One region of the Aeromicrobium sp. UBA7512 genome, then DNA from elsewhere that is predicted to be linked to it. Evidence: riboswitches for the same ligand, from Rfam matches in the RefSeq annotation. Region 1 holds a riboswitch; each other region holds the start of a gene.
What was found. A riboswitch is a leader RNA that binds a small molecule or an ion and turns the genes downstream of it on or off. The one in region 1 is predicted to bind cobalamin.
Positions count from the first base shown of each region.

Region 2: linked by a shared signal. The riboswitch ahead of B2363_RS05230 (VWA domain-containing protein) and the one ahead of B2363_RS11405 (hypothetical protein) in region 1 are both predicted to bind cobalamin.
Region 3: linked by a shared signal. The riboswitch ahead of B2363_RS05200 (ABC transporter substrate-binding protein) and the one ahead of B2363_RS11405 (hypothetical protein) in region 1 are both predicted to bind cobalamin.

Region 1 is NZ_DLNK01000007.1:89,046-91,303, forward strand. It holds gene B2363_RS11405 (hypothetical protein) at 1-1,251, opposite strand, end outside; cobalamin riboswitch at 1,328-1,482, opposite strand; gene B2363_RS11410 (endo alpha-1,4 polygalactosaminidase) at 1,500-2,258, opposite strand, start outside.
Region 2 is NZ_DLNK01000003.1:675,892-678,149, reverse strand. It holds gene B2363_RS05230 (VWA domain-containing protein) at 1-1,266, opposite strand, end outside; cobalamin riboswitch at 1,314-1,458, opposite strand; gene cbiE (precorrin-6y C5,15-methyltransferase (decarboxylating) subunit CbiE) at 1,541-2,258, shown strand, end outside.
Region 3 is NZ_DLNK01000003.1:670,057-672,314, forward strand. It holds gene B2363_RS05195 (FecCD family ABC transporter permease) at 1-254, opposite strand, end outside; gene B2363_RS05200 (ABC transporter substrate-binding protein) at 251-1,279, opposite strand; cobalamin riboswitch at 1,335-1,515, opposite strand; gene B2363_RS05205 (nitrite reductase) at 1,565-2,258, shown strand, end outside.

The DNA of each region.
Region 1 (2,258 bases):
GGAGACGGCGACCGTGCGACGGGCGGTGCCCTTCGGGACACGGAGCGTGAAGGTGGCGCGGCCCGCGGCCGGGACGACCGTTCGGGCCGTGGAGCCACCGGCGACACGCGCCGTGCTGCTCCAGCCGGCCGCGAGACCGCTCGCGGTGACGGCGACGGTGCCACCCGAGCGGGCGAACCGCGGCACGGATGCCGCTGCCTTCGGAGACGAGAGCACCGCGAGGGCCGGAGCCGCCTGCGTCGAGGCGCGGATCCACTGGTCGATCGCGAGCTCGTCGATGCCGTCCGCGGTGCCCGCGGTCAGGGCTGCCCGGTCGTAGGCGATCGCGCCGGTCTGCGAGGCGAGCTTCCCGCCCGTGGCCTCGGTGACCTGGTGGCGGGAGATCCACGAGGCGGCCTTCGTCGCCTCGGCGGCACGACCTGCGCGGCTCAGCGCCACGGCAGCCAGGCCGGTGCTGTTCGTGTTCGGGACGCCGTTGCCGACGAAGGAGCCGTCGGCCGCCTGGGCGGCGGCGAGTGCCTGAGCGGCGGCTGCCAGCTCGTCGGCGACCTCCGCGTGCCCGTTCGCGACGGCATCGCCCAGCGCCTGGATCGCCAGTGCGGTGGAGTCGACCTCGATGGCGGAGCCGCAGTCGGCCGCGTAGTCCTGGAGGAACGATCCGTTGGCGCACTGCTTCGACGTCAGGAAGTCGAGGGATCCCGCAGCCTCGGCGCTGCCGGACAGGACGAGGGCGCGCGTGGCCCAGGCCTGGCCCACGCCGCCGTAGGTGCCCTCCGTCTCGCCGGTCGCGTCGATCGTCTTGCCCTCGACGTCGGCGACGAGGTTGCGGCCACCGAACGCACGGGGATCGCGTCCACCGGTCACGACCGCCGTGGCGAGCTTGCCCGCGGCACCGGGAGAGATCCCGAAGCCGGCGACGTAGGTGTCGGCAGCGCCGGCGAGTCCGTCGAGGATCGCGCTGCGCGTGGCCGCCGAGGCGCCGAGGCGGTCGAACGCCAGGAAGGTGTCCACCGTGAGGCCGTACTCGGGCTTGGGCGAGTAGCCGATGATCTCGCTCCAGTCCTCGTTGTAGTCGGCCTGGTCGTAGGTGACGATGCCGCCCACGAGCTTGCTCTCGAGCCAGCGCGTCGCCGCCGAGGTGGACGGGGTGGAGGCCGCCGAGGCGGAGGGGGCGACGGCGACGGCGGTGGAGACCGCGACCGCGCCGCCTGCGAGCACCGCGAGGGCGCGTCGACGCAGGGATGTACTCATGGGGGTTTCCTTCCCGCTGCACAGGACGGGAAGGGGCCGATGCCATCAGCTCCGCCCGCTGCGTTCCTCGACAGCGTGTGGCCGGTTCCGACAGGCAGGTGCTCCGGCTCGCCGTCCCGAGGGGCGGTCTCACGGTTGCGGGTCAGCGCCGGATTCGCACCGGCTTCCCCTGGCACTGCGGAAGGTGATTGTTCAGGCGCACTCTAACAGGCCGGGAGCCCCCGCTTTCCCTCTCCTCGAGGCAGAGATCAGCACGTGCGGTAGACGTGGCCCTTGGCGCCGCGCGGGACGACGTCGCGATCGCGGAGCAGGACCGAGATCCTCGACCCGCGCGCGCGACAGGCGCGCGTGAACGCGCGGCGGCCGTTGTCGGTGTACTCGATCTCGATGACGCGGCGGCCGTACATCCGCGTGTACCGACCGCACTCGCGGTACACCTCGCACTCCTCGGCCACGGCGAAGTCGAAGCCGAGCCTGCGGCCGTTGATCTCGGGGGTGTTCTTCTGGGCGATGGCGAGACCCTCGGCATGTGCGGCGGTCACGAGGCGCTTCGCGTAGGCCCGCGCCTGCGAGCGCCGGATCAGCCGCTTCGACCGGGTCCACGAGTCGAGGTTGTCCGGCTCCACGGCGCGGTAGCCACGGTCGGCGCAGGACGCGAACCACGTCCGCATGACACGTGCCGCGGCCGCGCGCTTGCCCGGGGAGCGCAGGTCGAGCAGCACCTCGTCGGGCCAGCCGGCATCGCGCACGACGCGTCCCCTGCCGTCGCGCAGCAACAGGCCCGGGTGCTTCTTCTTCCACCAGCGCAGGCTGCCCGGTTGGGTCTGGAACGCGTTCACGTAGCAGACCGAGTACACGCCGGGCGCGGGCTTCTCGGTGCGATCGCGCACGACGACGTCCACCTTCGAGGCGGGCCGGTACGCCCCGCCGAGCTGGTAGTCGGCGACCCCGCCGGCCGGCGGGAGCGTGACGGGCGTGACCGCCGCGAGCACCGCGAGCAGCAGGGA
Region 2 (2,258 bases), on a different contig from region 1:
CTGCGGCGTGCGGGCCCGGGAGCGTCGCCCGGACTGGCCCTCGCCGGTGCCGCGGACCACGAGCAGTCGCGCCCGGGTGGGGTCCCCGGCCGCGGCGACCGAGCCGGCGCCGGCCGGCTGCGGCTGCTGCTCGTCCTGGTTCGGGGAGGCGTCGGGGGCGTCAGCCGGGCGCTGGTCCTCGGGACCGTCCTGGGGGGAATCCGAGCCCGAACCGTCCGGACCACCCGGGCCGTCGTCGTCGGGTCCCGGGTCGGGCTCGTCGTCGCCGAGCAGGTCGTCGAGGCGGTCCTCGTCGAGGCCGGGCTCGTCGAACGGGTTGCGACGGCGGCGGTGCGGCAGGGCGAGCCGCGCGGCGACGCGGACGTCCTCGCGGGTGATGTGGGTGCGCCCCTGCCACGCCGCGTGAGCCGCGGCGGTCCGCGCGGTGACGAGGTCGGCCCGCAGCCCGTCGACGTCGAACGCGGCGCAGATCTCGGCGATCGTCGTGAGCGCGTCGTCGTCGAGGACGACGTCGCCCATGAGCTCCTGGGCGGACTCGAGGCGTGCGCGCAGCGCGTCCTGCTCGTCGGCCCACGCGGCCGCGAAAGCGGCTGGGTCGGCATCGAACGCCAGGCGGCGTCGCACGACCTCGACGCGCAGCGCGGGCTCGCGCGGCGCCGAGACCTCGACCGTCAGGCCGAACCGGTCGAGCAGCTGCGGGCGCAGCTCACCCTCCTCGGGGTTCATGGTGCCGATCAGCACGAACCGCGACGCGTGCTCGACCGAGACCCCGTCGCGCTCGACGCTCACCCGGCCGGTCGCGGCGGCGTCCAGCAGCAGGTCGACGAGGTGGTCGTGCAGCAGGTTGACCTCGTCGACGTAGAGCAGGCCGCGGTGGGCGCGGGCCAGCAGACCGGGCTCGAACTCGACCACGCCGTCGCGCAGCGCCGAGTCGAGCTTCAGCGAGCCCGTGACGCGGTCGTCGCTCGCACCCACGGGCAGCTCGACGAGCCGGACGGGGCGCTCGTCGACGGGCGTCCCGGCGTCGAACGGTCCGTCGGGGGAGACGGCGGAGGGGTCCGCCGGATCGATGGAGAACCGATCACCCCGGTAGGCGCGGACCGGCGGCAGCACGTCGGCGAGTCCACGCACGGTGGTGGTCTTGGCGGTGCCCTTCTCGCCACGCACCAGGACGCCGCCGATCAGCGGGTCGATCGCGACGAGGGTGAGGGCGAGGGTCATGTCGTCGGAGCCGACGACGGCACAAAAGGGGTACTGCGTTGGCATGTAGGGCTCCCGCTCGATCTGCCATGACGGTCCGCGACGCGGGCAGCGTCGCGGGTCGGATCGAGGCCGGTCTTCGGACTTCCCAGGTCTGTGCCTGAGTCACCGCAGCGGGCCCTGTGCCGGATTCTCACCGGCTTCCCAGATTCTCCCCGTGGCCATCGGCCGTGGGGCACCTCGAACCTTCGCCCACACCCTAGACGCCGCCGGCGGGCCTCGGGCAGGGGGCCCGACCAACGGACGCGTCGGGTTAGGGTGCTCGACCATGGATGCGCACGTGACCGTCGTCGGAGTCGGGGCCGACGGCTGGGATGGCCTGCCGGAGTCCTCGCGGTACCTCGTGAGGGCTGCCGCGACCCTGCTCGGCGGACGGCGCCACCTCGACGCGATCCCTGCGGTTGCAGGGCAGGAACGGGTCGCGTGGCCCTCCCCGTTGCGCGAGCGGCTCCCCGCCCTGCTGGACGAGGCGCGGGAGCCGGTCGTCGTCCTCGCGTCGGGCGATCCTCTCGTCTCCGGCATCGGCACCACGCTGCTCGAGCTGCTCGGTCCGGACCGCGTCACCGTCGTCCCGGAGGTGTCGTCGGTCGCGCTGGCCCGGGCGCGGATGGGCTGGCCGGCCGAGACGGTCACGGTCGTCAGCGTGGTCGGCCGCGACGTCCGGCTCATCGTTCCGGCACTTTCCGCCGGGCGGCGCCTGCTGGTGCTGTCGAGTGACGAGACCACCCCCGCGGCCGTGGCGACGCTGCTCACCGACCTCGGCTGGGGTGACTCCGAGCTCGTCGTGCTGGGCCACCTCGGCGGCGCCGACGAGTCGCGGGCCACGTCGACGGCGCGAGGCTGGGACATCACTGACGTGCCCCGCCTCAACCTGCTGGCCGTCGAGGTTCGCGGCTCCGGCCCGGGCTGGGCGGCCGGGGGAGTCCTGCCTGACGACGCGTTCGAGCACGCCGGCCAGATCACCAAGCGCGACCTGCGCGCCAGTGCGCTCGCCCGGC
Region 3 (2,258 bases), on a different contig from region 1:
ATGACGCCGCACACGGCCAGCCCGGCACCGCAGGCCGCCGCGAGCAGCGTGCGCGGCAGCCGCAGGTCCCAGACGATGCCCTCCTGGATCCGGCTCAGCCCGGACTCGCCCCCGGCCAGTCGCGACCACGCGAGGGACACGACCGACCGCGGACCCACGTCGGAGGGTCCGATCGTGACCGCGATGCAGGCCGAGGCCACCAGCAGGGCCAGCCCTGCGGAGCCCAGGAACCAGGCGCGCCGGGTCGTCGTCACCGTGAGAGGCCGAAGTCGGCCAGTGCGTCGGCGACCTGCTCCAGTCCTTCGACGGTGCGGATCGAGGGGTTCAGGGCGGCGCCGGTGAGGGCGACGTAGCGGCGGTTCCTCACCGCCGTCATCTCGCGGGTGACCGGGTTGGTCTCGAGGAACTCGATCTTGGCCTTCGCCGTCTCGGCCGTCTGGCTCTTGCGGGTGAGGTCGCCGATCACGAGGACGTCGGGGTCACGCTCCGCGACCGTCTCCCAGCCGATCTGGGGCCACTCGGACTTCGTGTCGTCGAAGACGTTCTTCAGGCCCAGGGCCCGGGTGATGATGCCGGGCCCGCCGCAGCAGCCGGCCATGTAGGGCGCCTCGCTGTTGGCGAACCAGTAGAGGACGGTGACCTCGTCCTCCGGCGCCTTCGCGGACGCTGCGGCCACCCGGTCCTGCAGGCTGGCGACGAGCTCCTCGCCCTGCGCCTCGACGTCGAGCAGCTCGGCGAGCTCGGTGACCTCCCGGTAGATCGTGTCGATCTCGAGGACGCCGGTGCGCGCGCCGTCGCCGTCGCCCTCGTTCTCCTTGCCCTCGCACTCGGCGGGCGACAGGTACGTGGGGACGCCGAGCTTCTCGAAGGCGTCCGCCGAGCCGACGCCGCCCTGGCCGAGCACGCTCGCGAACGAGGCGGTGACGAGGTCGGGCTCGGTCTGGAGCACCCGCTCCATCGAGGGCGCGCTGTCCGCGAGGCGCTCGACCTTCGCGTTGTCCTCCTCGAGGCCCTTCATGACGGGATCGGTCCAGGTGGACGTGCCGGCCATGCGGTCGGCGAGCCCGAGGGACAGCAGGATCTCGGTCGAACCTTGGTTGAGCGACACGATGCGCTCGGGAGGGGCCGTGACGGCGGTGGTGCGACCGCAGTTCTCGACCTCGCGCGGGTAGCCCGCGGCGGTCTCGGCATCGGGGGTGGCATCGCTGCTCGAGCAGGCGCTCAGCGCGAGCGCGGCACCGACGAGCAGGACGAGGGGACGACGGGATGGAGTACGCACGGACGCGGTCCTTCGAGGTCTGGGGCTCTTTCGCGAAGCCCGGTGGACCAAACGGCGGTCGCCGTGAGGGCCAGCAGGTCTTCGGACTCGGGATCGACCGGACGGAGCGCCTTCCCAGACCTCTCGGTCCAGTGGCTTCGTGCCCCGCCCGTCACCCTCACCGCTGCGCGTCAGTCCCGGACTCTCACCGGGTTCCCTGGCTCATCGCTGAGTTTGACTGGCGCCACGAACGTAGCAGCCCGTCCGCCGATGCGTCGCCAGGAGGGTGCCTGACACCATGACCGGGTGACCGGACGGACTCGACGCGACCTGTGCCCCGGCCTGCTGCGCCCGTGGATCGCCGACGACGGCGCCCTGATCCGGGTCCGCATCCCGGGCGGTGCCGTGTCGGTCGACGCCCTCGGAGGGCTCCTCGACGTCGCCCGGGACCACGGCGACGCCACGGTGCACCTGACCAGCCGTGCCAACCTGCAGGCGCGAGCGATCCCGCACGACGACGGCTGCCTGTCCGACGCCGTCGTAGACGCGGTCATGGCCACGGGCCTGATGCCCTCGACGTCGCACGAGCGCATCCGCAACGTCATGGCCTCACCGCTCACCGGACGGTCCGGCGGCAGGGCGGACCTGCGGCCCGTCGTCGAGGAGCTCGACCGCCGGCTCTGCGCCGAGCCGAGCCTCGCGGCCCTGGCCGGGCGCTTCCTGTTCGTCCTCGACGACGGGCGTGGTGACGTGCTCGACCGGGACCTCGACCTGGGACTCGTCGCCCTCGACGCGGACACCGCCCAGGTCCGTGTGGGCAGCAAATCGTGGGGGCCCGTGGTCCCCCTGCCCGCCGCCGCGGAGGCCCTCGCAGCGCTCGCCTCGCGGTTCGTCGAGCTCGCGGGAGCCCGGGCGAAGTCGCCCTGGCACGTCGACGAGCTGCCCGGCGGCGGCGCGGCGCTGCTCACCTCGCCGTCGCAGCCCCACCCCGGCACCCGGG